3 regions of the Ensifer meliloti genome follow, and region 2 is predicted to be linked to each of the others. Evidence: predicted binding sites of a transcription regulator. Region 2 holds the regulator's gene; each other region holds the start of a gene.
The links. The regulator PhoB, encoded in region 2, activates phosphate uptake and scavenging genes when phosphate is short. The targets are predictions, from matches to a motif close to TGTCATNNANCTGTCAT.
Positions count from the first base shown of each region.

Region 1: a site for PhoB is predicted at 5,774-5,790, ahead of PZL22_RS17045 (alkaline phosphatase D family protein). Genes of this name have one in related genera too.
Region 3: a site for PhoB is predicted at 3,808-3,824, ahead of PZL22_RS10495 (LTA synthase family protein). Genes of this name have one in related genera too.

Region 1 is NZ_CP120365.1:2,079,716-2,090,105, reverse strand. Features, by position in the region: gene PZL22_RS17080 (HipA domain-containing protein) at 1-677, shown strand, start outside; gene PZL22_RS17075 (HIRAN domain-containing protein) at 670-1,413, shown strand; gene PZL22_RS17070 (DUF429 domain-containing protein) at 2,134-2,958, shown strand; gene PZL22_RS17065 (hypothetical protein) at 3,100-3,597, opposite strand; gene PZL22_RS17060 (hypothetical protein) at 3,866-4,027, shown strand; gene PZL22_RS17055 (amidase) at 4,089-5,396, opposite strand; gene PZL22_RS17050 (KTSC domain-containing protein) at 5,521-5,742, shown strand; gene PZL22_RS17045 (alkaline phosphatase D family protein) at 5,898-7,460, shown strand; gene typA (translational GTPase TypA) at 7,596-9,422, shown strand; gene PZL22_RS17035 (GNAT family N-acetyltransferase) at 9,766-10,272, shown strand; gene PZL22_RS17030 (hypothetical protein) at 10,319-10,390, opposite strand, start outside.
Region 2 is NZ_CP120365.1:2,845,835-2,856,224, forward strand. Features, by position in the region: gene pstC (phosphate ABC transporter permease subunit PstC) at 1-510, shown strand, start outside; gene pstA (phosphate ABC transporter permease PstA) at 507-1,829, shown strand; gene pstB (phosphate ABC transporter ATP-binding protein PstB) at 1,843-2,658, shown strand; gene phoU (phosphate signaling complex protein PhoU) at 2,745-3,458, shown strand; gene phoB (phosphate regulon transcriptional regulator PhoB) at 3,569-4,252, shown strand; gene PZL22_RS20575 (GcrA family cell cycle regulator) at 4,348-4,869, opposite strand; gene PZL22_RS20580 (hypothetical protein) at 5,021-5,269, shown strand; gene PZL22_RS20585 (aspartate aminotransferase family protein) at 5,283-6,482, shown strand; gene argF (ornithine carbamoyltransferase) at 6,557-7,468, shown strand; gene PZL22_RS20595 (Hsp33 family molecular chaperone) at 7,835-8,827, shown strand; gene apaG (Co2+/Mg2+ efflux facilitator ApaG/CorD) at 8,844-9,236, opposite strand; gene PZL22_RS20605 (CDP-alcohol phosphatidyltransferase family protein) at 9,426-10,037, shown strand; gene PZL22_RS20610 (O-succinylhomoserine sulfhydrylase) at 10,073-10,390, opposite strand, start outside.
Region 3 is NZ_CP120365.1:713,029-723,418, forward strand. Features, by position in the region: partial or broken gene PZL22_RS10480 (LacI family DNA-binding transcriptional regulator) at 47-1,068, shown strand; gene PZL22_RS10485 (TolB family protein) at 1,079-1,906, opposite strand; gene PZL22_RS10490 (NAD+ synthase) at 1,909-3,591, opposite strand; gene PZL22_RS10495 (LTA synthase family protein) at 3,860-5,779, shown strand; gene PZL22_RS10500 (TadE/TadG family type IV pilus assembly protein) at 6,658-7,080, shown strand; gene PZL22_RS10505 (TadG family pilus assembly protein) at 7,082-8,815, shown strand; gene PZL22_RS10510 (hypothetical protein) at 8,921-9,859, shown strand; gene PZL22_RS10515 (GFA family protein) at 9,881-10,276, opposite strand.

The DNA.
Region 1 (10,390 bases), 770 kb from region 2:
ACAGTCTCGAAGGAGAGACCGGCGTGCTTGTCGAATTCTTCTATGGCTATCGGGGTGAGGCCTCGCTGCGCTTTGTGCCTGGAAGCGACTTCATTCATGCTTGGATCGCCTCTGGTTATGATCGAAAGCGGGGGCGACCTCACGCTGTTCGATCAAACCTGACCATAGCCCGAAGTTTAGGTATTGATGCTCCAAAGGACTGGTGGGCACGCGCCTATTTCTTTGATGCCTTGATCGGAAATGTCGACCGACACCCGGATAATTGGGGTGTATTAGGACGGCCGACCGTCGGTAATGAGTTTGAATATCGCATGGCGCCGCTGTTCGATAACGGGTCAAGTCTGAGTTACGGGGAAACCGATGACCATCTTTCCCGGCTGACTGATCTGAACGCTTATATTCGGCGAGGGCGGCACCACTGCGGCTGGGAGGGTGCTGACCCAAAGGGCGATCGGCATCTGGATCTCTGCCAAATGTACGTCCAAGCTTATCATCCCGCTGGTCTTCTCGACGAATTTGTGATTCGATTCACAGACGATGCAATCACCGAGGTTCTCGACTGGTGCAGGGGCTTCGAATGCTCGATTGAATTTACGGAACTGCGGGCGAATTTCCTACGTTCCCTCTTGATCCGCCGCAGCCAACTGCTGACGTCTCTGTGTGAGGATGATGCCTAATTCGATAGAACACATTGTCGAACCGAAGCGGCTATTGCTAACGTGGCAGTCGCTGGACGAGGGAACAACGCGAACGCGATTTGCTGTCGGCGAATTGACAGCACAGCCAAGTCCAGCATTTCGCTATTACACGGAGCGAGAGTTCTTCTCCCTCAACGGCAAGTCTTTGGAGGCGATTCGCTCTCTAGGTTACACACGCTATCCAGCGTTCAAGCCCGAGCGGGAGCTTCACACCGACGGCGTATTGGACGCGTTCATGCGCCGCCTTCCCCCGCGAAGCCGTGACGACTTTGAGAACTATCGGCAGCACTTTAGGCTTGGGCGGGGAGTTCCTATTTCTGACTTTGCGCTTCTGGCTGTAACGGAAGCCAAGCTTCCCAGCGATGGATTTGCCCTCGTTGATCCCCTGGATGACACCTGGCAGCGTCGAGAGCTTCTGGTGGAGGTAGTGGGGCATAGGCACTACGCTGCAACTTGCGACCTTGACGGTGCCTTGGGTGAATCGGTGCAATTCTCTCCGGAGCCGGCGAATCCTCATGATCCGAACGCGGTTGTCGTGACCGCACGCGGCCAAAAGGCCGGCTATATCAATCGCTTTCAGTGCAAGGCGTTTCATGTTTGGATGCGGGAGCACCGTCTGAACGCTGTAATCGAGCGCATGAACGGTGAACCTGGATATCCGCGAATCCATTTGTTCGTAACCGTCACCGCCGCCAAAGGCGTGATTGCCGCCTGACGATCATCCCGCTGCTCAGCTTCTCCCGGTTTTGATGTTTCGGCAAGAGAAGCGGGAGGTGCCTGCCCTGCCAGGCAGCGGGGTTTTCGTTAACCGGTATCCATGCACCTCCGCCGCATTGAGGACGCGCTCGATGCGCCCCCGGACGCGAGATGCCGTCTCGGCCTTTTTGGATCATATGGACCCGGAATGGAGAGTACGCCGTCGGTCGAGATCTGATCCACGCGCTTGTTCCAGATGGACTTACAGTAAGTCTCGAGGTCGAGCGCCATTGTGCTCGATGTTTGGTGTTCCGAAAGCCTCCTTCGATCTGTTGAGGGAGATCCGTGGCGAACGGGCCGAAGAGGGGTACAGGATCTGCAGCCGGCTCTGCGTTTACGCTATGGACTGAATATCCGTCAGGAATACCGGGCGTCTTCAGTGCCTGGACCGCTTATCGGTAAGTTGATTGATCGGCATCCTGTTCTCCCGTGGCGCACTTCAGGCCTACTTCGTGTTGGAACAACAGGTTATTCGGTGAGTGTCCTTGAAACGGGAAAGTGAGCTAAGTAGTTGACATGCAGAACTTTGGAAAACTATGAGAGGAATCTGAATCGGACACCTCTCCGCCATAAATTCTCTGGTTACAAGTGCTTTGCGTTCCCAAGAGAGCGGCCTGGACGTCCGATTGTCTTTCACTCACTTAGTTACACTCCGGCACGCCCGAGCTTACGAGGCGGGATGAGCTTGCACACCGGTTTTACTTCCATCGTCGGCTTCGACTCGGCCTGGACTGACAACCCGAAAGCTCCCGGAGCGATCTGCGTCATTCGTCTGGATGGCGACGGCGCGCATTTGTATCTCGCGCCCCGGCTCGCCTCGTTTGCGGAGGCTCTGGATGTCATCCAGAGCGAGCGCAAGGACGCCCAGAAGTGCCTTGTGGCACTGGATCAGCCAACGATCGTCCCGAACCTCACCGGCTCGCGTCCAGTCGACAGGGTAGCCGGATCGCTGATCTCCTGGATTGGCGGCGGCGTTCAGCCTGCAAGCCGGTCGAAGAAGGGTATGTTCGATGACGGCGCACCGATCTGGCGGTTCAAGCAGGCCCTGGGAGCGACGGAAGAGCCGGAACTCGCACGAGCAGCATCCAGCGGCCTCTTCCTGATCGAGGTTTTTCCGGCTCTGGCACTGGTTGCTATCGAGGGAACCTTCTGTTCGAGGCTTGCAGCCCCGAAGTACAATCCTGCCAACCGGAAGCGCTTCAAGATCAGCGACTGGCAGGCAGTCGCAGAAGCGGTCAGGCGGTTCGGCATGCTGAACTCGCTGCGGCACCTCGACGAATGGTGCTTGATAGCGGCAAGCTCCGAGGCGCCGAGGAAGGCTGACCAGGACAAGGTCGACGCATTGATCTGCAGCCTGATCGGGCTGCATTGGCTTGCCGCTCCGCGTGACCAATCGGTGATGATCGGTGACCTGGAGAGTGGCTATATGATAGCGCCGGCGACGCGCGGCGTGCATGAGAGGTTGCGCGCAGCGGCGCGACAGCGGGATGTGGCGATTGCGTGAGAAGCGGCCATAGACACAGGCCCGCCACTTCCATTGCCGGAAAATCGATCCTCAAGGCAGGGAGGCGGATCTCAACTCGGTCCTATAAGGTTTAGCCTATGAGGACACAGGTCGAAGCATCCTTATGCATCCCCTCCCGCATCACTCCCCCGCATTCCTCCTGAGCCACGCCTCCAACCCCGCGATCACCGACAGCCTCAAACTGACGTTGCGCGTCAGCGCCCGGGCAAGCGGGCGGCCGTCGGGCGGGAAGCCCATTTCGGCCATGACGTCGGCAGGTTTCAGCCCGCGCCGGGTCATTATCGTTCTGATCCCCGCAATTGTTGAGGGAAGCAGGTAGCGGCCGCTGGCGATCGGGGTTTCGGCGGGCTGCGGGCCGGCACCGGGCGGGGCAGTGGCGGGCAGCGTGCCTTTGGATTTGAGCCAGGCGAGGAAGCTTTCGCGTTCGGCATCGCTTGCCTTCGCCCAGGAGTTCTTGAGCTTCTCCAGCCGGCTGCGCTCCGGCTTCAGACCGGCGAGGACCAGCGCCTGGCGCAGCGACGGGATCTTGCCGGTGGCAAGCGCGGCGTGGATTTCCGGAAATTCGGCCTTGAGGCGGTGCAGGTCGGGGGCGTCGTCGCCTTTGGTTTTCTTCGCCATCTTGGCTCCGCTTGTGACTCTCCCGGGCGGTCTAGAGCATTTCAACGTTTCATAGAAACACTGAAATGCTCAAACGGATCCAACGCAGTTTCGGACGGAAAACCGTTACACACTTTCCTGGAAGCGCTCCAGCGCGCCGGGGGCGAGCGAAATATCCGGTGTCCGCTGCCCTTCGTTTGAAAGCCGGTCTCGCTCCAGTTCTGCACAAGTCAGCCTTTCTAACGTCGCCCGACAGCCGTAATGAATGCGGCGAAGGAAGGACGATTCGATGTCTGACGATTTTGAGCGCTACAGCGACCCGCAGGATGCGACCGTGGCCCTGTACCTCATGAACAATGACGGCGGCGAGCTTACCGACGTGCTGGTCGCTGCGCTCGAAGACGCGTTCCGGATTCTCAAAGAGGAATGGTCGAGCCGGTCGATGCATTGAGGTATTGCCGGTAAAGCCTGTCCCTCGAACGGCCATCCCGCGCGAGGGAACGCGAAGCCGTTCACCCGTTCTTCAGCAGATCCTCCATTGCGGCCGCAGCGCCAAGCAGCATCGCGTCCGCGCCGTGCCGGCCCATCAGCATCAGCCCCGCCGGCCGGCTCGTGCCTGCCATCGGCAGGCTTATCGCGGTCAGGTCGAACTGGTTGGCGACCTGGGTGTTGCGCAGCAGCAGGTCCTCCACGCGGCGGTATTCGGCCCTGTCCTCCTCGACCGAGGCGATGCTGACGGCGGGGATGGGTGTGGTCGGCAGCAGCGTGAGATCGAAGGGTGCCAGCCGCTCGTCCATGGCGCGCATGAGCTCTTGCCGCGTCCGCAGCAGGTCCTCGATCGCGGCGTCGGGGACCGTGAGCCGGCGGCGCAATGTGGATCTTACGCGGATGTCGACCGGCGCATTGTCGTCCAGGAGCCAGTCCGCGTGCACACGGCTTGCCTCGAGGCCAGCAAGCGAACCGATCGCGGTTGCCTCGGCGAAGCGGGCGAGGAGATCGTCGATCCCGCGTGCGGCGAGTTTCGCACCCGCGCGGGAGAACGCTTGCAGGCTTCTTTCGAAAGCCGCCGCAATTTCCGGCGCAAGACCTTCGAGCAGTACGCCTTCGGGGATGCCGAGCTTCAGGCCGGCGAGCGGCATGGGCTCGAGCGGTCTCGGCGTCTCGCCGGCCATGACCGCGTCGGCGGCCGCGCAATCGGCGACCGTGCGCGCAAGCGGGCCGATCGAATCGAGGCTGGGGGACAGGGGAAAGGCGCCTTCCAGAGATATGCGGCGGGCGGTGGGCTTGAAGCCGACGAGGCCCTGCAGGGCGGCCGGAATGCGCACCGAGCCGCCGCTGTCGGAGCCGATGGCGATCTCGCTCGTGCCCTCCGCCGCCGAGACGGCGGCGCCCGAGGAGGAACCGCCGGGAATGAGGCTCGGGTCGATAGCGTTGCCGGGCACCGGGTAATGCGGATTGAGGCCGACGGCGGTGAAGGCGAATTCCGTCATGTGAGACTTGCCGATGATGACGGCGCCGGCCGCGCGAAGGCGCCGGACGATCGCCGCGTCCGCTGTTGCCGGAGGCGCCGCGCGGCGGATGATGGAGCCCGCAAGCGTCGGCTCGCCCGCGATGTCGAAGAGGTCCTTGATGGAGACGATCCGCCCGTCCAGGGGCCCGAGGCTCTTGCCCTCGCGCCGCCTCCCGTCGGCAGCGTCCGCTTCCGCGCGGGCTCCATCCGGATAGAGCTTTACAAAAGCGCGTTCATCGTTCCGCCGCCCGTCGAGGCGGGCGAGAACGGTTTCGAGGCGGTCGCGGGAGGGCGTATCTGACGGGGGCAAGGAAGGACCTCGTGAATTGCGGTCCAAGTCCGAAGGAAGTCCCTGGAAGCGCTCCAATATTTAAAGGATCGCACGATTGATGTACAATAGGGGGCGATAGGGACAAGCAATCGGGAAGACGCCGATGCGAATTCTACGATCCTCCGCAATCCTCGACTCCTCCGCGATCCATGAGGTCAGATACGATGTGCCGCGCCGGACGTTGAGCGTCTGGTTCCTCGGCAACCGCAGGCCCTATCATTACCTCGACGTTCCGGAAGAGGTTTACGAGGAACTGCTGCATGCGGATTCCGCCGGCAACTATTTCAATCGGCACATACGCCATCACTACGGTTTCCTGCATTAGGGATTGCCCCTTATCCGCCTGCAGGCAGCCCCTTCACAGAACTGTCGCCAAACCGTCCGAATAGTTTCATCCGCCTGTAAAGCCGCTGACATCTGGCTCCCCAATGGTCCGCTCGCGAGAACCGACGATTCGCGAAACGGAACCGGAGGCAGGGATTGGCCGCTCTTCGAAACACCCTCACCAGGCGTTCTTTCCTCTTCTCCGCCGGCGCCGCCGGTCTTGTCGCTTCTTCCGGTCTCGCCACGCCGTTCTACGCGCGCGGCTACGGACGGCCGGAATTTGCCCATGGGGTACAGTCCGGCGACGTCGATACGGGCTCGGGGATGATCTGGACGCGGGTCGATCGGCCGGCGCGCGTTTCCGTCGAGTATTCGACCACGGAAAGCTTTTCGAATGCCGTCAGGCTTGCCGATATCGATGCGACGCCGCTGACCGACTGCGCCGTCAAGTGCCGGCTCGACAGTCTGCTGCCGGACCAGGACATCTTCTATCGCTTCATCGCGACCGATCTCTACGACGCCAATCGCGTCTCCGAACCGGTCGTCGGGCGCTTCCGGACGGCTCCCTTGCGCCGCCGCTCCGTGCGCTTCGTCTGGTCCGGCGACACGGCGGGGCAGGGCTGGGGCATCGACGAGGTCGGCATGAAGACCTATTCGACCATGCGGCTGCACGAGCCGGATTTCTTCATCCATTCCGGCGACACGATCTATGCCGACAATCCTATCCCCGACGAGATCAAGCTGCGCGACGGCGGCATGTGGAAGAACCGGATCGTCACGCCCGAGAAGCGAGACGTCGCGCGGACGCTCGAGGAATATCGCGGCCAGTGGAAATACAACCTGCTCGACGAGCATGTGCGGAGGCTCCATGCCGAATGTCCCACCTTCTATCAGTGGGACGACCACGAGGTCCTGAACAACTGGTCGGCCTCCACCGATCTCAGCGACGACCCGCGCTATCCGGAGAAGGATGTCGCCGTCTATGCCGCCCGCGCGGCCCGCGCGTTTCACGAGATGACGGCGATCCGCACGCTGCCGACGGAGCCCGGCCGCATCTTCCGCAAGATCGCCTATGGTCCGCTGCTCGACGTCTTCTTCGTGGATCTGCGCTCCTATCGCGGCCCCAACCAGGAAGAGGGGGGTGGCGGCCTCTTCGGCTGGCGGCAGGCGGACTGGCTGAAGCGCGAGCTTGCGGCGTCCAGAGCCACCTGGAAGGTGATCGCCTGCGACATGCCGGTCGGCCTCATCGTTTGGGACGACTATTCGGCAAGGCGCGGATCGGATGCCATCGCCGACGGCGACCATGGCGCGCCGAAGGGGCGCGAGAGCGAATTTGCGGATCTCCTGCGCTTCGTCCGCGACAATGCGATCGAGAACCTCGTCTGGCTGACGGCGGACGTGCATTACACGGCGGCGCATCACTACGATCCCTCGCGGGCCGCCTTCAAGGACTTCTCGCCGTTCTGGGAGTTCGTCTCCGGGCCGCTTCATTCCGGCACCTACGGGCCGAAGGAGCTCGACATGACCTTCGGCCCCGAGGTTCGCTTCATCAAGGCGTCGGGCGGAGGAATCGACAGCAACCTGCCACCGTCGGCGGGCCTGCAATTCTTCGGCATCGTCGATATCAGCGGCCAGACGCGGCAGATGACGGTGCGGCTGATGGACCGGCAGGATCAGGAACTCTGGCGGGTAACCCTCGATCCGGCGGTTTCCGCTTGAGCCGGCGGCGCCTCACGCAGGTCAGCCCTGCGCGCCGGCCCCCTTTCGCTTCCGGGAAAAAACCTGTATGAGCGCGGCAACTGAAAAGCGGTACCTGCCTCGTCGCGCGTGCCCACGAACTTTCCGAGACAAAAAATGAGCATTCGTAACATCGCGATCATCGCGCACGTCGACCATGGGAAAACCACGCTCGTCGACGAACTTCTGAAGCAGTCGGGCTCCTTCCGCGAAAACCAGCGCGTCGCCGAGCGCATGATGGATTCCAACGAACTGGAAAAGGAACGCGGCATCACCATCCTCGCCAAGGCGACTTCGGTCGAGTGGAAGGGTACCCGCATCAATATCGTCGACACCCCCGGCCACGCCGATTTCGGCGGTGAAGTCGAGCGCATTCTGTCGATGGTGGACGGCGCCATCGTGCTGGTCGACGCCGCCGAAGGCCCGATGCCGCAGACAAAATTCGTCGTCGGCAAGGCGCTCAAGGTCGGTCTTCGGCCGATCGTGGCGATCAACAAGATCGACCGTCCCGATGCCCGTCACGAGGAAGTCATCAACGAGGTATTCGATCTCTTCGCGGCGCTGGATGCGACCGATGAGCAGCTCGACTTCCCGATTCTCTACGGTTCCGGCCGTAACGGCTGGATGAACGTCGCGCCGGAAGGTCCGCAGGATCAGGGCCTGGCACCGCTCCTCGATCTCGTTCTCGATCACGTTCCGGAGCCGAGCGTCGGCGAAGGCCCGTTCCGGATGATCGGCACCATTCTCGAAGCCAATCCCTTCCTCGGCCGCATCATCACCGGGCGCATTCATTCCGGTTCGATCAAGCCGAACCAGGCGGTCAAGGTCCTCGGGCAGGACGGCAAGGTGCTCGAGTCCGGGCGCATCTCCAAGATTCTTGCATTCCGCGGCATCGAGCGTCAGCCGATCGAGGAAGCCCATGCGGGCGACATCTTGGCGATCGCCGGCCTCTCCAAGGGCACGGTCGCCGACACGTTCTGTGATCCGGCCATCAACGAGCCGCTGAAGGCGCAGCCGATCGATCCGCCGACCGTCACCATGTCCTTCCTCGTCAACGATTCTCCGCTCGCCGGCACCGAAGGCGACAAGGTCACTTCGCGCGTTATCCGCGACCGTCTGTTCAAGGAAGCCGAGGGCAACGTCGCATTGAAGATCGAGGAATCCTCCGAGAAGGATTCGTTCTACGTGTCCGGCCGCGGCGAACTGCAGCTTGCGGTTCTGATCGAAACGATGCGCCGCGAAGGCTTCGAGCTCGCCGTCTCGCGTCCGCGCGTGGTCATGCACAAGGATGAGAACGGACAGCTCCTGGAGCCGATCGAAGAGGTCGTCATCGACGTCGACGAGGAGCATTCGGGCGTCGTCGTCCAGAAAATGTCCGAACGCAAGGCCGAAATGGCCGAGCTTCGTCCCTCCGGCGGCAACCGCGTCCGGCTGGTGTTCTTCGCGCCGACCCGCGGTCTCATCGGCTATCAGTCGGAGCTTCTGACCGATACGCGCGGCACGGCGATCATGAACCGCCTGTTCCACGACTACCAGCCCTATAAGGGTGAGATCGGCGGCCGCGTGAACGGTGTTCTGCTCTCGAACGACGCCGGCGAATCCGTGGCCTATGCGATGTTCAACCTCGAAGATCGCGGCCCGATGATCATCGACGCCGGCGAAAAGGTCTATGCGGGCATGATCATCGGCATCCACACGCGCGACAACGATCTGGAAGTCAACGTCCTCAAGGGCAAGAAGCTCACCAACATGCGCGCGTCCGGCAAGGACGAGGCGGTAAAGCTGACGCCGCCGATCCGCATGACGCTCGACCGGGCGCTGTCATGGATCCAGGACGACGAACTGGTCGAGGTCACGCCGAAGTCGATCCGGCTTCGCAAGATGTATCTCGATCCGAACGAGCGCAAGCGCTTCGAGAAGTCGCGGACGGCCGGCGCTGCTTAAGGGGCTAAAAGCGAGCCCCTCATCCCGCTGCCGCGACCTTCTCCCCGCATGCGGGGAGAAGGGGTATACCGCGCCGCCTCCGTCCGCTCTCCCCGCGAGCGGGCCAGTCCTCGGGTTAAAGCCGAGGAGAGGGGCAAGTCCAACCTTCTGATTTCGTCGATCTACAAACCCCCGGAGCGATCCGGGGTTTTTGCTGTGTGTGCCTTTCGCGGGCGGCTTGCGGATAAAGTTAAAAAGGCGTTAACCTTGGGGCAGGTGCCGTTAAAGTTGCCTGTGGGTTAACGCCGCGCGACAGCCCGGCGGGATTCCTGTCCGCCGCGTCGTGTGATTAGAGTCGCAAGTCATGAAGACTGTTTCGATCGAGGTTCGGCCTGGGGAGCCGCATGAGGCGGCGGCAATCGCCGACGTGCATCGCGTTTCCTGGTTGCAGGCCTATGGCGGCATCATTCCGCACCGCCCCCTTGTCCGAATGGTCAATCGCCGCGACGAGACCTGGTGGCGCAAGGCCACGCGCGGACCGGCGACCCTTCTCGTCGTCGACGTCGCCGGCACGATAGCCGGCTATGCGACCCTGGGCCTGAGCCGGGCGCGGGCGCTGCCGCAGGAAGGCGAAATCTACGAGATATATCTGAGGCCCGAATATCAGGGCATCGGCCTCGGGCGTGTCCTCTTCGGCGAAGCAAAGAGCCTTCTGAAATCGCTCGGCTGCGAGGGGCTCGTCGTCTGGTGCTTGGAAGACAGTGCGAATGCCTATAATTTCTTCCATTCGGCGGGCGGTCGCGACATTGCCGAAGGCATGGAGGATTTCGGCGAGAAGCACCTGAAGAAGGTCGGCTTCGTCTGGAGTTGAGGAGTGCCGCAAGACGCCGTCATCGGTCCGGGCGTCTCGCAGAGCCTCATTTAGGCAGGAAGTGCATGGGTTCGCCCGCCTTCTCGCCGCGGTTTCCGTGATAGGATGCCTGGTCCGT
Region 2 (10,390 bases):
TCCGCGCAACTGAACGGTCTCGTCACCGGCAACTACCAGAACTTCATTCAGGCCCAGAGCGTCATCACCGCCGGCATCGTCATGGGCATCATGCTCATCCCGTTCGTTTCTTCATTGTCCGACGACATCATCACCCAGGTGCCGCGGGCGCTGCGTGACGGCTCGCTCGGCCTCGGTGCGACGCGCTCGGAAACGGTGAAGAAGGTGATCCTGCCGGCAGCACTTCCCGGCATTGTCGGCGCGCTGCTTTTGACGGCCTCGCGCGCGGTGGGCGAGACGATGATCGTCGTGCTCGCTGCCGGTGTCGCGGCGCGCATGCAATTGAACCCCCTAGAGCCGATGACCACGGTGACGGTCAAGATCGTGAATCAGCTGACGGGCGACCTCGAATTCACCTCGCCGCAGACACTGGTCGCCTTTGCGCTCGGCATCACGCTCTTCGTCATCACGCTCGGCCTCAACATCTACGCGCTCTACATTGTGCGCAAATATCGGGAACAGTACGAATGACCGAATTTGCCTCCCCGACGGTAAGGGTCTCCACCCGACCTGCCGCAAGCCGACGCGATATCGGCATCAAGCGCCGCTATGCGGCGGAGCGCCGCTTCCGTGCCTTCGGAATGAGCGCCATCGCCATCGGTCTGTTCTTCCTCGCGGTTCTCCTCTGGAGCGTCGTTTCGAAGGGCTATACCGCCTTCCAGCAGACGACGATCACGTTGCCGATCGAGTTTTCCGAGAAGGTGATCGATCCGAAGAACGAACGGGCGACCGATCCGAAGCAACTCTATACCGCCAACTATCCGCTGCTCGTGCGCGAGGCCCTGGTAAAGCAGCTCGGCCTCGATCCGTCGAAGCGGCCGCTGGTGAAGCAGGCGGCCGATATGGTCTCCGCCAGCGCCCGGACGCAGCTGCGTGACATCGTCGTCGCCGATCCGTCGGTCATCGGCAGGACGATCCCCGTCACGCTGCTTGCCGAGGCGAACATCGATTCCGCGTTCAAGGGGCAGATCGACCTGTCGGTCGACGAAACCAAACGCAAGGTGAAGGATGAGCAGGTCGCATGGATGAACCAACTTGCCGAGGCCGGCGTGCTCAAGAAGAGCTTCAACACCGGCATCTTCACCTTCGGCGCGTCGAGCCGGCCTGAAGCGGCGGGTGTCGGCGTCGCCCTTCTCGGCTCGCTCTACATGATGCTGATCGTGCTCGTTCTGTCGCTGCCGATCGGCGTCGCCGCCTCCATCTATCTCGAGGAGTTTGCGCCGAAAAACCGGCTGACGGACCTGATCGAGGTGAACATCAACAACCTGGCGGCCGTACCGTCCATCGTCTACGGCCTCCTCGGGCTTGCTGTCTTCGTCAACTTCGCTGGCATGCCGCGCTCGGCAGCACTCGTCGGTGCCTTCGTGCTGACGCTGATGACGCTTCCGACGATCATCATCGCTACCAGGGCGGCCCTGAAGGCAGTGCCTCCGTCGATCCGCTCCGCCGCACTCGGCCTCGGCGCATCGAAGATGCAGACCATCTTCCATCACGTGCTGCCGCTTGCCATGCCCGGCATCCTGACCGGCACGATCATCGGCCTCGCCCATGCGCTGGGCGAAACGGCGCCGCTGCTTCTGATCGGCATGGTCGCCTTCGTGGTCGACTTTCCGGGGTCGCCGCTGGAGCCCTCCACGGCGCTGCCGGTGCAGATCTACATGTGGGCGAACGAGGCAGAGCGTGCCTTCGTCGAGCGTACGTCCGGAGCGATCATCATCCTCCTGATCTTTCTCATCTTCATGAATCTCGGGGCAATTCTCTTGCGGCGTCGCTTTGAGCGTCGCTGGTAGTGGGGTAAGGACTATGAACATCATGTCGGAAGCTGCAGTCGAAAAGGCTCTTGACCAGAAAATGAATACGGTGCCTTACAAGATGATCGGCAATGATGTGTCGGTCTATTACGGCGAAAAGCGCGCGCTCTTCGACGTCAACCTCAACATCCGCGAGAACACGGTCACGGCGCTGATCGGTCCCTCAGGGTGCGGCAAATCGACGTTTCTGCGCACTTTGAACCGCATGAACGACACGATCGAGAACTGCCGCGTGACCGGCAAGATCACGCTCGACGAGGACGATATCTATGATCCGTCGATCGACGTGGTGGAGCTGCGCGCCCGGGTCGGCATGGTGTTCCAAAAACCCAATCCGTTCCCGAAGTCGATCTACGACAATGTCTCCTACGGGCCGCGCATCCATGGCCTGGCACGCACCAAGGCCGAACTCGACGAGGTCGTGGAAACGAGCCTGCAGAAGGCCGGGCTCTGGAACGAGGTGAAGGATCGGCTGCAGGAGCCGGGCACCGGACTTTCCGGCGGTCAGCAGCAGCGCCTCTGCATCGCCCGCGCCGTCGCGGTCAGCCCGGAAGTCATCCTGATGGACGAGCCCTGCTCGGCGCTCGATCCCATCGCGACCGCGAAAGTCGAGGAACTCATCCACGAACTGCGGGCGAATTTCACGATCGTGATCGTCACCCACTCGATGCAGCAGGCGGCGCGCGTGTCGCAGCGCACGGCCATGTTCCATCTCGGCAATCTCGTCGAGGAGAACGATACCGACAAAATGTTCACCAACCCGGACGATCAGCGCACCCAGGACTACATCATGGGCCGCTTCGGCTGATGGCGAGAGGGGCGGCGCTTTTCCGTCCCTCCCGGTTTAAGATCGACCGAGCCATTCAGAACAGCGGGTCTCCCGAGGAAACGAATATGTCTCACGCACACATCATGTCCGCCTTCGACGAAGAGTTGAAGTATCTCACGCGCCGCATCTCCGAGATGGGCGGTCTTGCCGAGCAGATGGTCGCGGACTCCGTCCGTGCGCTCGTCAATTCCGATCTTGCTCTCGCCCAGAAGGTTATCTCCGACGACACCATTCTGGACGACGCGGAACGGCAGATCGGCGAAAAGGCGATCGTCACCATTGCCAAACGCCAGCCCATGGCCTCGGATCTACGGGAGATCATGGGTTCGATCCGTATCGCCGCGGACCTGGAGCGCGTCGGCGATCTCGGCAAGAACACCGCCAAGCGCGTGATTGCCGTCGCCGGTTCGGGCATACCGCGCAAGCTTGCGCGCGGCCTCGAACACCTGGCCGAGCTCGCGCTCGTTCAGTTGAAGGAAGTCCTGGACGTCTACGCCTCCCGTTCGCCGGAAAAGGCGAACAGCATTCGCGAACGCGATGAAGAGATCGACGCGATCTACACTTCTCTGTTCCGGGAACTGCTGACCTACATGATGGAAGATCCGCGCAACATCACGCCCTGCACGCATCTTCTTTTCTGCGCCAAGAACATCGAGCGTATCGGCGATCACGCGACCAACATTGCCGAAACGATCTACTACATGGCGACAGGCGCCCAGCCGCAGGGCGAACGGCCGAAGGACGACATGACGTCGACATTGGGTTCCGTGACGGACTGAGATCGCCCGGCATCCGGGCCTATGCAGAATTTGTTCCGGCCGCTTTGGCGCGGCCTACCACCGTGCGCGGCGGCATGACGGCTGTCGTGCGTAGGAAGGAGTCCTACTGAATGTTGCCGAAGATTGCCGTAGTCGAAGATGAGGAAGCCCTAAGCGTTCTCCTGCGCTACAATCTCGAGGCAGAAGGCTTCGAGGTCGATACGATCCTTCGCGGCGACGAGGCGGAGATCCGCCTGCAGGAGCGCCTGCCCGACCTTCTCATCCTCGATTGGATGCTGCCCGGGGTTTCCGGCATCGAGCTCTGCCGCAGGCTGCGCCAGCGGCCGGAAACGGAGCGCCTGCCGATCATCATGCTGACGGCGCGCGGCGAGGAGAGCGAGCGCGTGCGGGGCCTTGCCACCGGGGCCGACGATTACGTCGTCAAGCCCTTCTCGACGCCGGAACTGATGGCGAGGGTCAAGGCTATGCTCAGGCGCGCCAAGCCCGAGGTTCTGTCGACGCTCCTGCGCTGCGGCGATATCGAGCTCGACCGGGAGACGCACCGCGTCCACCGCCGCAGCCGCGAAGTGCGCCTCGGCCCGACGGAGTTCCGGCTGCTGGAATTTCTCATGTCCTCACCGGGGCGCGTCTTCTCCCGTTCACAGCTCCTGGACGGTGTCTGGGGGCACGACATCTATGTCGACGAACGGACCGTGGACGTCCATGTCGGACGTCTGCGCAAGGCACTGAACTTCTCCAACATGCCCGACGTCATCCGGACGGTGCGCGGCGCGGGCTATTCGCTGGAGAGCTGAGACCGAAGGTGCCGGCTTACGGCATGGCAAAGAAAAAAGGGGCCTTTCCGGCCCCATTTTTCGTCGTGCATCCAGAGCGGAATGAGCAAGGCGCCTCAGCGCATGCGCCGGCGCTCGGCAGAGGGCTGGTAGGCCAGCCGGGCATGAAAGGTGCAATAGGGAGAGGCTTCCGGGGAGTCGTTGCCGCAGAAGTGGAACTCTTCCTTGAGCGGGTCGCCGATCGGCCACTTGCAAGTGCGTTCGGTAAGCTCCGTGAGCTCCAGCCGCCGCGACATCGGCAGGACGATATTCCTGTCGATCTGCAGCTCCTGGTCGATCGTCAGGTCGACTGCGAGCTCTTCCTTGAGCGCGGTCGCGCCGGCCGTGCGGGTCACGGTGCGGGTTACGGAACGCGCAGCGTAGTTCGGTGCGCGCGGGGCAGACGTCGCCCGTTTGGGGCGGGCTGCAGCGGCCGTGCTTCCGCCGGCCTTGGCGCGCCCGGGCAGGCTCAGCCGATGAACCTTGCCGATGACCGCGTTGCGGCTGACGCCGCCCAACTGCGCCGCGATCTGGCTGGCGCTCAGGCCCTCCGACCACAGCTTCTTCAGTTTCTCGACCCGCTCGTCAGTCCAGTTCATCTCTGCACTCCCCGTTCTCGGCGTTGGGATGGCGGAATCCGTCACCGCTCTCCGGGAAAAACCCGAAGATTCAACGCGATAATACTTTTGGTGACTAGGTCCGCCGCATGCGTCTAGTAATTGAATGTTAACCTACCGGCAGGGTGACTCCGTGGCAAGAGTCGCCGGAATCGCGCCGAATCGATTTCGCGGTTTTCCCCAACTTGCTGTCGGAGCGTTGCATTTTTGCAAGTCCCAGAGTGCGATTTTTTCGCGCTTCGGAATCGGTATCCGCAAAGCGCCTGCAAACCTTGGTTTTGTTGACATCGCGGTGCGAAATGGGAATAGTGCCTGTCGCCGCCGCAAGGCGGCATTTTTGATTTTTATCGGGCCGAACGGTCCGATGCCGCCGCCGGAATGAAGGAGAGCTCGACATGGCCGCAACCACGCCGCTTTACGACACCTATCTGCGCGCGCCGTTGCGTTTCGAGCGAGGTGAAGGCGTTTGGCTGATCGCCGAAGACGGCACGCGCTATCTCGATTTCGCTGCCGGTGTCGCCGTGAACTCGCTCGGCCATGCCCATCCTCATCTCGTCGAGGCGCTGAAGGCGCAGGCCGACAAGGTCTGGCATCTGTCCAATCTCTACGAGATTGCGGGGCAGGAAAGCCTTGCGCGGCGGCTGACCCATGTGACCTTCGCCGATCGGGTGTTCTTCACCAATTCGGGTGCGGAAGCGCTCGAATGTGCGATCAAGACGGCGCGGCGCTATCATTTCGCCAAGGGGCACGTCGAGAAGTTCCACGTCATCACCTTCGAAGGTGCTTTCCACGGCCGCACGCTCGCGACGATCGCCGCCGGCGGACAGCAGAAATACATCGAGGGCTTCGGGCCGAAGGCGCCGGGCTTCTATCAGGTCCCCTTCGGCGATATCGGCGCGGTCAAGAACGCGATCAATGAAGAAACCGCGGCGATCCTTGTCGAGCCGATCCAGGGCGAGGGCGGCATTCGGACGGCATCGAAGGAGTTCATGCAAGGGCTGCGCGAACTCTGCGACGAGTTCGGCCTGCTTCTGATCCTTGACGAGGTCCAGTCCGGTGTAGGCCGGACCGGCAAGCTCTTCGCCCATGAATGGGCGGGCATCAAACCCGATATCATGGCCGTCGCCAAAGGCATCGGCGGCGGCTTCCCGCTCGGCGCCTGCCTTGCGACGGAGGCGGCGGCCGCCGGCATGGTGGCGGGCACGCACGGCTCGACCTATGGCGGCAACCCGCTCGCAATGGCGGTCGGAAATGCCGTGCTCGACGTCGTTCTCGCCGAAGGCTTCCTCGATCAGGTGCGCGAGGTGGCTCTCGTCTTCCGTCAGGGGCTCGCCTCGTTGAAGGATCGTTTTCCGGACGTGATCGAGGAAATCCGCGGCGACGGGCTGATGCTCGGCATCAAGGCGAAGGTGCCCTCCGCGGACCTTTTGAAGGCGATCCGCGCCGAGAAACTGCTCGTCGTCCCGGCCGGCGAAAACGTTCTGCGCCTGTTGCCGCCGCTGATCACCACCCCGGCCGAGGCGCGCGAAGGACTGGCACGGCTCGAACGCGCCGCGGAGGCGGTGAGCGGCAAGAGCGGCAACGCCGCGGCCTGAGCGCCCGAAGGTTTCGGATCGAACCGGCCCGGGCGGGGTCGACAAACGGATTCTACGACAGGAAACAAGGCAGTATGACCAGACACTTCCTCGATCTCTCGGCCATGACGGCCACCGACCTCAGGACCATCATCGACGATGCCCGCGTCCGCAAGTCGGCGACCAAGGCAGGGACTGCCGAGAAGCCGCTTGCCGGCAAGATGCTCGCGATGATCTTCGAGAAGCCGTCCACCCGCACGCGTGTTTCTTTCGATGTCGGCATGCGCCAGCTCGGCGGCGAGACGCTGTTTCTGTCGGGTACCGAAATGCAGCTCGGCCGGGCGGAGACGATCGGCGATACGGCGAAGGTCCTGTCGCGCTACGTCGACGCGATCATGATCCGCACGACCGACCACCGCCGGCTTCTGGAGATGGCGGAGCATGCGACCGTGCCCGTCATCAACGGGCTCACCGACGATACGCACCCGTGCCAGATCATGGCCGATATCATGACCTTCGAGGAGCACCGGGGACCGGTCAAGGGCAAGACGATCGCCTGGACCGGCGACGGCAACAACGTGCTTCACTCGCTGATCGAAGGCTCGGCGCGCTTCGGCTACCGCATGAACATGGCCGTGCCGCTCGGCTCCGAACCGCATGACAAGTTCCTGAACTGGGCGCGCAACAACGGGGCCGAGGTCCTGCTCAGCCACGAGGCGGAGCAGGCGGTTGCCGGTGCCCATTGCGTCGTCACCGACACCTGGATCTCGATGAACCAGGAACATCGCGCCCGCGGTCACAACGTCTTCCAGCCCTACCAGGTCAACGGCGCGCTGATGAAGCATGCAGCGCCGGACGCGCTGTTCATGCATTGCCTGCCGGCGCACCGCGGCGAGGAAGTGACCGATGAGGTCATCGACGGCCCGCAGTCGGTGGTATTCGACGAAGCCGAGAACCGGCTGCACGCGCAGAAATCGATCCTCGCCTGGTGCATGGGCGCGGTCTGACGGCTGGAGGCGGGCGCGAGGCGTTCTCTTGAAATCTGCACGGTGCAACACGATCTAGGGCGGTGAGCGGGGGCTCCGATCATCAAATCGGCCAGTCGCCCCACGCCGGCTATCACGTGCTTGGCGCCCAAGGGGTGCTTCGACGCAGAGCAAATGCCGGCGGAGAAATTCGTCCATGACGGGATCAAATGGAATGGCGGACGGTTGTACCGGTGCGCGCCGGTGCACTCGATGCAAGCCGTATCGGACATGAAGAGGAAGCGAGCGGTTTCCGTCCGCATCCCGCATGCAGTTTTTGGAATGGGTCATGGCCACGTCCCGGATTGAATCGATCCGCGTGATCATGGTCGAGGCAAGGAGCAAGCGATGACAGAAACAGCGCCGGGACTTGGCGAGTTCGATTTTGCCGGTGACGATCAGGTTGTGCCCTTTCAGGTCGAGGGACTCGACGTGCGCGGCCGCGCCGTCCAGCTTGGCCCGATGCTCGATGCCATTCTTGAACGGCACAATTACCCGCTCCCTGTCGCGCGGCTCGTCGCGGAAACAGTGGTGCTGACGGTCCTGCTCGGCACGTCCCTGAAATTCGAAGGCAAGCTGATCGTGCAGACACAGGGCGATGGGCCGGTCGATCTCGTGGTCGCGGATTTCTCGACGCCGGACCGCGTCCGCGCCTATGCCCGCTATGATAAGGAGGCGCTCGCCGACGCCGAAAAGAGCGGGCGCGTCCAGCCTCATGAATTGTTGGGCAACGGCGTCCTCGCCTTCACGATCGACCAGGGTGCGCACACGCAGCGCTATCAGGGCATCGTCGCGCTTGACGGGGCGACGCTCGAGGAGATCGCCGGCGCCTATTTCCGCCAGTCAGAGCAGATACCGACCAGGGTGCGCCTCGCCGTTGCCGAGCTTCTCGACAAGGACGAGAACGGCAAGCCGCGGCACCGCTGGCGCGCCGGCGGCATGGTCGCGCAGTTCCTCCCCGACGCGCCGGACCGGATGCGCCAGGCGGATCTGCCGGGCGGCGGTGGTGACGAGGGCGACGAGGATTTCTTCGACGAGGACGACCTCTGGGCGGAAGCCAAGGTGATGGTCGAGACGATCGACACCGATGAACTCACCGATCCGACGGTCGGTACCGAGCGATTGCTGTACCGTCTGTTCCATGAGCGCGGCGTGCGCGTCTATGAGCCGCAGGCGGTCTACGATCGATGCAGCTGCTCGCGCGAGAAGATCAGGGACGTCCTGGTGGGGCTCGGCAACGAGGATATCGAAGCCAGCGTCGAGGACGGCCTGATCAAAGTCACCTGCGAGTTCTGCTCGACGACCTACCGCTTCGAGGCGAGCGAGGTCCGTCCGCAATAGCGGCAGCCGCGCTGAATCAATTAAGCGTGCGGACGAGGCCCGGCGAATCGAGCGAGAAGGCGGGGATGGCGACATCGAAAGTCTCCCCGCCTTCCGCCTCCATGCTGTAATGGCCGAACATCACGCCGGAGGGTGTATCCAGCGGGCAGCCGGAGGAGTACTCGTAGGTATCGCCGGGATTGAGCAGCGGCTGCTCGCCGATCACGCCGGGGCCGCTCACCTCGTCCACCTGACCGTTCTCGTCGGTAATGTGCCAGTAGCGGGTCATCAGCCGGACCGCGAGTCCGGAATGGTTCGCTATGATGATGCGATAGCCCCAGACATAGCGGCTGTCGTCGGGATCCGACTGTTCTTCCAGGTAGTACGGCTCGACCGTCACTTCGATGTCGCGTGTCAGCGCGCGGTACATGTGCAACACCCTGTTTCAAATCCGTACGCGTATTCTACAGCAATATGGTTTCGTCAAGAATAACGGCGAGATTGTGCGAGTGGTATCAAATTCCCTGGAGCGGGATGAGGAAAGGTGTGCGCGGTTTTCGCCCGCATCCCGCTCCAACTTCTTGGAATCGATCACATCGTGATCTAGGAGGCAACGGCTATGCTTGACGGCGCGCTTCGCAGGCGGCTCGATCCGGTTCTGGACAGGCTCGGCGCCGCACTGGCCGGCCGCGGGGTCAGTGCCGATGCCGTCACGATCCTCGGCCTTTGCCTTGGCCTTGCGGCAGCCCTGCTCATCGGTCTCGGCGCTTATCTGCCTGCCGCCGCCCTGATCCTTGTGAGCCGGCTCTGCGACGGCCTTGACGGAGCCGTCGCCCGCGCGAGCCGGAAAACGGATTTCGGCGGCTTTCTCGACATCGTTCTCGATTTCACCTTTTACGGCGCCGTTCCACTTGGTTTCATCATCGCAGATCCGGCCGCAAACGGTCTTGCCGGCGGGTTTTTGCTCTTCGCCTTCTATGTCAACGGCGCGAGCTTCCTCGCCTATGCCGTGATGGCCGAGAAGCGCGCCCTGACGACCGCGGTGCGCGGTGCGAAGTCGCTCTACTTCACGACGGGGCTCGCAGAGGCGACGGAGACGATCGTCTTTTTTCTGCTCTCGTGCCTTTTCCCTGGGTGGTTCCCGTTATTCGCAACGGTCTTCGCGCTCGTCTGCCTCTATACCGCGCTGTCGCGGATCGTTCTCGCAAGACTGACTTTTCGGCAAGACTGACGAGCCCGCTGACGCGGGCTTCGTCATGGTGCCGGTCAGGCGTTTACGCCCTTCAGCGCCCTTGCGAAATCCTCGATGAGGTCTTCGCTGTCCTCGATACCGGCCGAGAAGCGCACCGTTCCGGCGGAGATGCCGAGTTCGGCGCGGGCTTCGTCGGTGAGGTTCTTGTGGGTGGTCGTCGCCGGATGGGTGATCAGACTCTTGGAATCGCCGAGATTGTTGGAGATCCGGATGATTTCAAGGGCGTTCTGCAGGGCGAAGGCTGCTTCCTTGCCACCCTTGAGCTCGAAGGCGACCAGCGTCGAGCCGCCGCTCATCTGCTTGGCAATGACGTCGGCCTGCGGGTGATCCTT
Region 3 (10,390 bases), 1.5 Mb from region 2:
TCTGATATAGAGCAAGAATCCATCAAAAAGCCATCAGGAGGGACCGGTGGCACATCCGTTTCTTGTCAAGGACATCGCCTTCCAGGCGGGACTCAGTACGGCGACCGTCGATCGCGTCCTCAACGGCCGGCGGGGCGTGCGTCAGCAAACGGTAATGCGCGTCAATGCAGCCATTCGTGAACTCGAGAGACAGCAGGCGGGCCTTGAGGTACAGGGACGCAAATATGCCGTCGACGTGGTGATGGAGGCGCCGGAACGCTTCACCGAAGCGGTGCGCAAGGCATTCGAAAGCGAAGCCGCGACCTTCATGCCTACGGTTTCCGGTCCCGCTTCCATTTCGCCGAGACCATGCGGCCGCAGGACATCAGCCAGTTGCTCGACCGTATTCGGCTTCGAGGAACCGACGGAGTAGTCCTCAAGGCGCCCGACGTGCCGGAGATTGCCGCCGCCGTGGCGCGGCTCGAAAATGCCGGAGTTGCGGTCGTCACGCTCGTTACCGATCTGCCGCATTCATCGCGAACGGCCTATGCCGGGGCTGACAACCGCGCCGCCGGTGAAACCGCAGCCTACCTGATCGGCGAGCGCTTCGCGGACCGGCCTGCGACTGTGCTGGTCACCATATCGAGCAGTCGCTTTCGCGGCGAAGAGGAACGCGAGATCGGTTTTCGCCGCGTGCTGCGGGAAAAATATCCGCATATCGGCGTGGTCGAGATCAGCGAGGGCCATGGCAGGAACGAGGAGACAGGCGCTCTTGCCCTTAAGGCAATCACCAGCCATCCGGAGATCAATGCTGCCTATTCGATCGGCGGAGGCAATCGCGCTGTGCTCGACGCCTTCGGACAGTTGCAGCGCGGCTGCGTTCTCTTCGTCGCTCACGACCTCGATGAGGACAATCTGGATCTCCTGCGTCGGGGCTTGGTCCAGTTCGTTCTTCACCACGACCTGAAAACGGACGTCCGCATGGCTTTCCACGCGGTCCTGGAGCGCCGGGGCGCACTGCGCGCCTCCGAAAAGCGGCATCTTTCCGCGGTCGAAGTAATCACCCCTTACAACCTGCCGCGTATCTGACCCCCGCTGGCTATTCCTCCGGTTCGTAGCGTACGAAGGCAAAGGCGGTGCCCGAGGGCGACCAGTTCGGGACATTCACCGTCCCCTGCCCGCCGAAGAGTTCGAGCAGTACGCGCGCATTGCCGCCGTCCGGATCCATCAGGCGGAGACGCACGTCGAGATCGCGCGGGTGGTCGAAGACATCGCCGTCATAGGAGAGCACGAGCAGGTGTCTGCCGTCCGGAGAAGGATGCGGAAACCAGTCGCCATAAGGACTGTCGGTGATGCGCTGGACATCCTTGCCGTCCGGCCTAACCCGCCAGATCTGCATGCGGCCGGTACGGCTCGAATTGAAATAAATCCACTCCCCGTCCGCAGACCAGTCCGGCCCGTCATTGCGGCCCTGCCCCTGCGTCAGGCGGCGTTCCTCCCCGCCATCGACCGGTATCGTGTAGATGTCGAAGACCTGATCGCGGATCCCGCAATAGGCCAGCATGCGCCCGTCGGGCGACCAGCCGTGCCAGTAGGACGGCAGGTTGCGTGTGACGAGCCGCGGCGTGCCGCCCTCTGCCGGCAGGAGATAGATTGCCGAACTGCCGAATTCCGTCTTGTCGCTGATCACGAGCGTGCTGCCGTCGGGCAAGATTCCGTGATCGTTGTTGCAGTGCCGCGCAAAGCCGGTGTCGATCTCCGTGGGATCGGAACCGTCGAAGCCAAGCCGGTAAAGCCTGCCGTCGCCGTTGATGATGAGGAATTTTCCGTCGGGTGACCAGTTCGGTGCCTCGACCAACCGCTCCGTCTGCCAGACGACGCGCGTCTCGCCGGTCGCAATGTCGAAGATCTCCACCGAACTGCGCATGATTACCCCCTGTCGCGGAAGCGGTTGGTGATGGGATAACGCCGGTCGCGGCCGAAATTCTTCCTGGTGATCTTCACGCCCGGCGCCGACTGGCGGCGCTTGTATTCAGCGATGTAGAGCAAGTGCTCGATCCGGTGAACGGTTGCCTCCTCATGTCCGCGGGCGACGATCTCCTCCGTGCTCATCTCCTTCTCGACCAGGCATTCGAGAATGTCGTCGAGCACGGGATAGGGCGGCAGCGAATCCTGATCCGTCTGGTCGGGGCGGAGTTCGGCCGACGGCGCCTTGTCGATGATGTTCTGCGGAATGACTTCGCCTGACGGGCCTAGCGCTCCCGGCGGAACGGTGCCGTTTCGCCAGCGTGCCAGCGCGTAAACCTGCATCTTGTAGAGATCCTTGATCGGATTGAAACCGCCGTTCATGTCGCCGTAAAGCGTGGCGTAACCGACCGACATTTCGGATTTGTTGCCCGTCGTCACCACCATGGAGCCGAACTTGTTGGAGATCGCCATCAGGATCGTCCCGCGCGTGCGGCTCTGCAGGTTTTCCTCGGTAATGCCCGCTTCGGTTCCCTCGAACGTGTCGGCGAGCGCGCTGAGGAAGCCCTCGACCGGTTCTTCGATCGCTACGATGTCGTAGCGGCAGCCGAGCGCCTTGGCGCATGCCTCGGCATCCCGCAACGATTCGCGCGAGGTGTAGCGGTAGGGCAGCATGACCGTGCGAACCCGCTCCTCGCCCAACGCATCCACCGCAAGCGCCGTGCAGATCGCCGAATCGATGCCGCCGGACAGGCCAAGAACGACGTTCCTGAAACCGTTCTTGTTGACGTAATCACGAAAGCCCAGCATGCAGGCGCGGTAATCCGCCTCTTCGCCTTCCGGTATGCGCGACTTGAGCCCGTTGGCCGAGATCCAGCCGCCCGCGCCCCTTTTCCATTCGGAGACGGCGACCGCCTCGTCGAACTGGCTCATCTGGAATGCCAGCGACTTGTCCGCGTTGAAGGCGAAACTCGCGCCGTCGAAAACCAGCTCGTCCTGACCGCCGAGCTGGTTGGCGTAGATCATCGGGAGGCCGGTCTCGATCACCTGCCGCAGCACCACCTGATGGCGCACGTCGACCTTGCCGCGATAGTAGGGCGAGCCGTTCGGCGACAGGAGGATTTCGGCGCCACTCTCCGCGAGGGTCTCGCAGACGCCGAGATCGCCCCATATGTCCTCGCATACCGGTATGCCGATCCGCACGCCGCGAAAATTCACCGGGCCCGGCATCTCACCCGCATCGAAGACGCGCTTTTCGTCAAATTCGCCGTAGTTCGGCAGGTCGACCTTGTCGCGGATGGCGATGACCCTGCCACCGTCGAGAACCGCAACGGAATTGTGCCGGAGGCCGGCGGCCTGCCGCGGAAAGCCGATGACGACGCCCGGCCCGCCATCTGCCGTCTCCGCCGCAAGCTTCTCCACCGCCTGTTCGCAGGCCTTCAGGAAAGCGGGCTTCAAGACGAGGTCCTCCGGCGGATAGCCGGAGATGAAGAGTTCGGTCAGAAGCAGCAGATCGGCGCCTTCGCGCGCCGCCGCCGTCCGTGCCTCGCGTGCCTTTGCAACGTTGCCGGCAATGTCTCCGACCGTCGGATTGAGCTGTGCCACGGCGATCCGTAGCGTTGAGGGAGCGGCTTTCTGTGCAGTCATGAGCGGGCCCGTCGTCTCTCGTCAGCGAATGCATGTTTCGTTCGCGTTGTTCTTACCGCATCCGGGGGGAAAAAACCCACACTCAATCGAGATCCGGCGGAAAAAATCCGAAAAGCTCCGTGTTTTCGGACCGTTACGAGCAGTGCAGAAATTCTTGCGCGGCCACAGGAACCAGGCGGCGGCGGCGCCGTTTCCGCCATTCATCCCCTGTTCAAGATGACAGTCGTATGACGGTGGAGTGAAATATTTGTGAAACTGGAGACGCCCGTTGGCCCGTATCGATTCCGCCGTGAGCAGCTCTCAAGTCTACGCCGACGGGGAAAGCTCTTCCGCAAGATACACGAGAACCCTGTCGGGCGCCCGCAGTGCGCTCTTCACGCTTCTCATTGCGATAGCGCTCGTCTTCACCGTCGAAGTGATCGTGCGCTGGTCCTGGCCCGACACCGTCGCCTATTTCGCCGATCCCATGCGCCCGGCCTGGACCACGGTCGCCGTGTTCTTCCTCGCCATGCTTGGCGTCGATGCCCTGTTCGGTCGCGAACACAAGGCCGCGCTGCTCATCGCGCCGCTCGCCGTCGTGCCGGCATTCATCAGTCAGCAGAAGCAGGTCTTCCTGTCCGATCCGCTCTATCCGACCGATTTTCTTTTCGGCCGGCAGATCATGGAACTGATGCCGGTACTCGTGAAGGACAGGCCGTGGACCGCGGTCGGCGTCGTCGCCGGGTTGATCGCGGCCATCGTCGTTGGCGCTCTCCTGTTGCGGTTCGCCTGGCAGAACTTTCCCAAGTTGACACGTCGGGAGCGGCTGATGCGGATCGCATTCGCCCTGCCGCTGTTGGTCGCATTCTGGAACATCATGGACTACAACCAGTTCTCGTGGATCCGTGACCGGCTTCGGGTCATCCCGATCATGTGGGATCAGACCGAGAACTACCGCCATAACGGCTTCGCGCTTGCCTTTGCCATCAACCTCCCGATGGCCAATGTAAACGCGCCGGCCGGCTATATGGCGGACGCGATCGACCGGATTCCGGTAAAGCCGCTTCCCGCCGGCACGACCCATCGCGGCAAACCGGACGTGATCGTGCTGATGAGCGAATCCTTTTGGGATCCGACCCGCCTTCCCAAGGTGAAGCTGACGCCCGATCCCATGCCGACCATCCGTGAACTGCAGGGCGGCAACGTCTTTTCTCCGGAGTTCGGCGGCATGACCGCCAATGTCGAATTCGAAGCGCTGACCGGTTTTTCCAACGCGTTCCTGCCCTATGGCAGCATCCCCTACCAGCAATATATCCGCAATCCGATTCCCTCGCTCGCCACGTTCTTCCGCGGCGAGGGTTATGTTTCGCGCGCCATTCACCCTTTCCAGGGGTGGTTCTGGAACCGCACAGCCGTCTACAAGGCCTTCGGTTTCGACATGTTCCGGTCGGAAGAGAACATGCCGGCCATGCAGAAGCGCGGCATCTTCGCGTCGGACGAGTCCCTGACGAAGGAAATCATCCGCCAGGCGGACGAAGTGGAGGACCCCTTCTTCTTTTTCGCGGTGACCCTGCAGGGCCATGGTCCGTATGAGGCCAACCGCTATGCGAAGAATACGATCAAGGTCGAGGGCGACCTTCCCGAAGCCGATCGCCAGGTGCTCGCCACCTATGCGCAAGGCGTGAAGGAGGCCGACGACAGCCTCAAGATGCTGATGGACTGGGCGAAAGAACGCGACCGGGAGACGATCATCGTTCTCTTCGGCGACCACCTGCCGCCGCTGAACACGGTCTATTCCAGCACCGGTTACATGAAGGGCATTACGGCGGAGCGCAAGGGACCGAAGGATCAGATGAAGGCCGAACATGAAACGCCGCTCGTCGTCTGGTCGAATAAGACGGGTCCGAAGAAGAACATCGGCACGATCAGCCCGGCCTTCCTTTCCTACCAGATCCTGAAACAGGCCGGCTACGAGCATCCCTACTACACGGGGTTCCTGGGCAAGGTCTACGACCACTACCGCGTCCTCGACCGTTACATGCTGATCCGCAAGAACGGCAAGGACGTCGCCGACTGGCTGCGCCAGCCGAAGGTCCCCGCATCGCTGCGTGACTACCGCTTCCTGCAGCACGACATGATGTTCGGCAAGCGCTACAGCACCGAGCGCTTCTTCAAGTCCCATGCCGAGCTTTACAGCGCCGGTTTGTGAACGGACTCGGTCGGAGGGTGAAGCACAAGCGCTCCGCGCTGGATACCTGTGACGAGCACCGGATGACGGTGGAGCGGGTGCGGTCCGTCGGAATACTTCTCATTGGCCGTGCATCTCCGCCGCCCCCTCATTCCTGTGCCTGTCACAGGAATCCAGCCGGACCAAGTCAATGGGCGGAAAGACTCTTCCGCGCCGCAGACGCGGCGCTGCTGGATCCCTGTGACGAGCACAGGGATGAGGTAGAGAGGGTACGGTCCTTCGGAATACTTCTCATAGGCCGTGCATCTCCGCCTCCTTCATTCCTGTGCTCGTCACAGGGATCCAGCCAGACCAAGTCATTGGGCGGAAAGACTCTTCCGCGCCGCAGACGCGGCGCCGCTGGATCCCTGTGACGAGCACAGGGATGAGGTAGAGAGGGTGCGGTCCTTCGGAATACTTCTCACAGGCCGTGCATCCCCGCCTCCCTCATTCCTGTGCTTGTCACAGGAATCCAGCCAGACCAAGTCCTTGGGCTGAAAAGACTCTCCCGCGCCGCAGACGCGGCGCTGCTGGATCCCTGTGACGAGCACAGGGATGAGGTAGAGAGGGTACGGTCCTTCGGAATACTTCTCACAGGCCTTGCTTCCCTGCCTCCCTCATTCCTGTGCTCGTCACAGGAATCCAGCCAGGCCAAGTCCTTGCGGCGACTGCTTTCAACCACATGAAATGTGGCAAGACGCCCTGTGAATCAATTAAAACGCGGATAAAGATTTCCTAAAAAGCGATATTCCACAAGCAAAAACAATGGGTTGAAAAAGTATAAGAAAATTAACGATTGTGGCGCACCCTGAAGCTGCAGGGACAATTGGAAACAAATACAGAATACTCGGAGATGCTGCATGTCCGTTTTCAACCGCCTGCTCGCCAGTCGGAAGGGTGCTGCCGCCATTGAATTCGCGATCATTGCGCCGCTTTTCTTCATGTGCGTGCTGACGCTGATAGCCTACGGGATCTATCTGAGCGCCGCACATTCCATCCAGCAGGTCGCCGCGGATGCGGCGCGGACTGCGATTGCGGGCCTTTCGCAGGAAGAACGGGAGCGCCTTGCCACCGATTACATCCGGCGCACGACGATGAACCAGACCTTCATCGACTCCTCCCGCATGAACGTCACCGTCCGCGATGACGCCAACAATACCAACCAGTTCACCGTCACCATTTCCTACGACGCAAGCGATCTTCCGATCTGGAAGCTTTTCACCTTTGCCCTGCCGGGCGAGCAGATCGAGCGTTACGCGACGATACGCGTGGGAGGTATCTGAGATGCATGGAGCGACAACCGCCTTCCGCCGATGCCTGAAGTCCCGCACCGGCAATATTGGGGTCTCGGCGGCGCTCGTCATGCCGCTGGTGGTCGCGTCGATGGGGCTCGGCATCGATTACGGCTATCTTACCCTTCAGCGGCGCGAGCTGCAGTCTGTCGCGGACCTCGCCTCCATTGCGGCGGCCGCCGATGTAAGCTCCGCCGAAGAGGCCGTCCTCGCCCACTTCCGGAGCAACGATCTCGGCTTCGCCGTCTCGACTCCCTCGGGGCTGATGACGGTTGACGGCAAGCTGCTGCCGAACGACGTCGAAACCGCCGCCAAGGGGGTGGCGACGATCGTGCGCGGGCGCTACGTCCCCGACCCGGCGATCGATGCCGGCCAAAGGTTCATCAGGGGGGCCCTGCCCGCCGACGCCGTCCAGGTTACGCTCGAGAAGAAGGGCGACATCTATCTCGCGGCGCTGTTCAGCGAGCCGCCGGATTTGAGCGTCATCGGTACCGCGGCGAGTTCAAAGATCGCTGCCTTCTCCGTCGGCTCCCGCCTTGCCAGCCTCAACGGCGGTCTCTTGAACGCGATCCTCGGCCAGATGCTCGGCACCAATATTGCGCTGAAGGTCATGGATTACGAGGCATTGATCGACGCCGACATCGATATCCAGCCATTCCTCAAGATCATCGCCACCCGCCTCAGTCTCACGGCCGCTTCCTACGAAGACGTGCTGACGGCGGAGCTGACGATGCCGCAATTGCTCGGGTCGCTTCGGCTTGTGCAGGGCCTCTCCGGAACGGTGACTTCAGCGCTCAAGGCCGTCGAACTCGCGACAGTCGGAAACAAGCAGACACTCACTCTGGCGCAGATCCTCAACATCGACCCGAAGAAGAGCCTCGGCGTCGATGCGGGCTCGGACTGGGCGATGAAAGTCAGTGCATTGCAGATCGTCTCCGCCGCTGCGGTGATCGCCAACGGCGAGCATCAGATCGCACGCGACGCCGTTGCAGGCTTGCCGGGCATCGCCTCGGTAAAGGTCAGGCTCGCGATCGGCGAACCGCCCGTGGAAACGCCGAGCCATCGCCTGGGTTCACCCGGCGCGGCCGTAAGAACGGCACAAACGCGCCTCGCTGTCGAAGTCGTCATCGACGGTCTCGCGGCTCTCGCCGGGACCCGCATACGGCTGCCGATCTATGTCGAACTCGCCCATGCGGAAGCAAAGCTCTCGGATATCCGCTGCTACGGCGGAACGCCGGAGAATGCGGCGGTGATCATAGATGCGGTCCCGGGCGTGGCGGAGATCGCCCTCGGCGATGTCGATCCCACCGTCCTGTCGAGCTTTTCGTCCGATGCCCGGGTGACGCGGGCGCGGCTCCTCGACGGTCTCATCAAGATCGACGGCATCGCCCATGTCGAGTCCAAGAACCTGCAACCCTCTCGCCTGGCATTCAGCCCTGCCGAGGTTTCCTCGCGGACGATCAAGAGCGTCTCGACCAGGGATATCCTCTCATCGACGACCAAGACCCTGCTCGGCAATCTCGACGCGCAGATCAATGTGGGCGGTCTCCTCTCGATCGGAAGCCCGACTTTGTTGCAGCAGGCTCTGGCGCAAACACTCGGCGCCGTGACCGCACCCGTCGATCAATTGCTCTACAATCTCCTGCTCCTGGTCGGCGTGCGCGTCGGCGAGGCCGACGTGCGCGTCACCGGCGTCAAATGCCAACGGCCCGTTCTTGTTCAGTAAAGCGCTCGCACACGTGCAGATTTCAATTTCGTGTGAAACAAAACGCAGGCCTTGCGCATTGAGCATAACGCGTGAATGGTAAATGTGGGGCGAAGGGACCATGCAGTGCCCCCAGCGCAGGAGTGGGGGCACGCGCAGCAGATGCAGCGGGTCGCGGAGAAGGGCAGCTCTGAGCAGCAGGTGCCAACCGGCTTGACGGTTGGCGACTTGGTGCGAAATCCTAATTTCCCGCAGATATTGCAGGCAGGCGCGCGAACGCTGATCGCCCTCAATGACCTCTTTCCGCGCGTGGCGCGCCTGGTGGCGTCACACCAGAAGTGGATGCTGACGCAAGCGGCCTATTCGCTCCATCTCGAACGGGACGTCAACAACCCGGAATCGGGCATCACCGCCGCACGGTTGCTCAAATTCATGCGCGATACCGGGGGCGCCAGCCGCAACACGGCCGCCGCTTTCCTCGCGGAACTGGTCGCTTACAAGATGCTTCAGCCGGCATCCGGCGGACGTACCAAGAGAGCGCGTCCCCTCGAGCCGACCGAGGTCAGCGAAACCGCGATGCGACTCTGGTTCAAAAGTCAGATGAGCACGATCGATCTCCTTGACGGCGGCACCAGGATCGAACGCGTCGAAGCGGACAAATCGATTTTCGAGCGCGCCCAGCCGCTCGCGGCACGGCGCCTCCTCTCCGACAGCAGATGGACGACGCCGCCGAAGGGTGTCGCCATCTTTGTCTGGTCCGAATCGGGCGGTGTGATCCTCGACGATCTCATGACGCGCGTCTCCGAATTCGCGCCAATGGACGGCAAGGTATGGGTCGAGGTCAGCCTGGCGAAACTGGCCGAGCACTACCTGATATCGAATACCCATGTCCGCCGGATATTCGCCAGAGCCGACGCAGCCGGGTTCCTTGGAAAATCCGAGGATGGACGACGCGGACGGTTCTGGCTGAGCGCACGGCTGATCGAGGAATATGTCTCCTGGCAGGCGGTCAAGATCGAGGCGTTGGCCAGTGCCTATGATCAAGCCTCCGATTGGGCTGCTTGACTGCCGAGCATTCTCTGCCCGCTACGGCCGCGATCCTGCAAAGCGCGGCAGGTCGTCGCTGATATCGTAATAGTGCCCCTTGTCCGCGCAAAAGATGTGATAGCCGGGCTCGAGCGCCACCGACCCGTCGAATGTACCGGCGAGAATGGACGTGTAGTCCAGTCCATCCGCCTTCCAGAACAGGGCCGATCCGCAATGCCGGCAGAATCCACGTCGCGCCTCATCGCTGGAACGGTACCAGGTCACGTTCTCGACGCCTTCCACTTCCATTTCACGGTCGAGCACATTGGTGGCCGCGTAGTAGAGCCCGGTTTGCTTTCGGCATTGAGAGCAATGGCAGAAGATCAGTTCGCGAAGCTTTCCGCGCGTCTTGAAACGAACAGCGCCGCAAAGGCAACCGCCCTCATTTATCTCCATCGTCTGCCCCCCTTCGAACCTATGCACTTCAACACATAAAGGCCGGACAAGCTTTCAAGCTGGCCCGGCCAAAGTCAAATTCAGAGAATGCGCCGCAGGTTCAGAAATATTGAA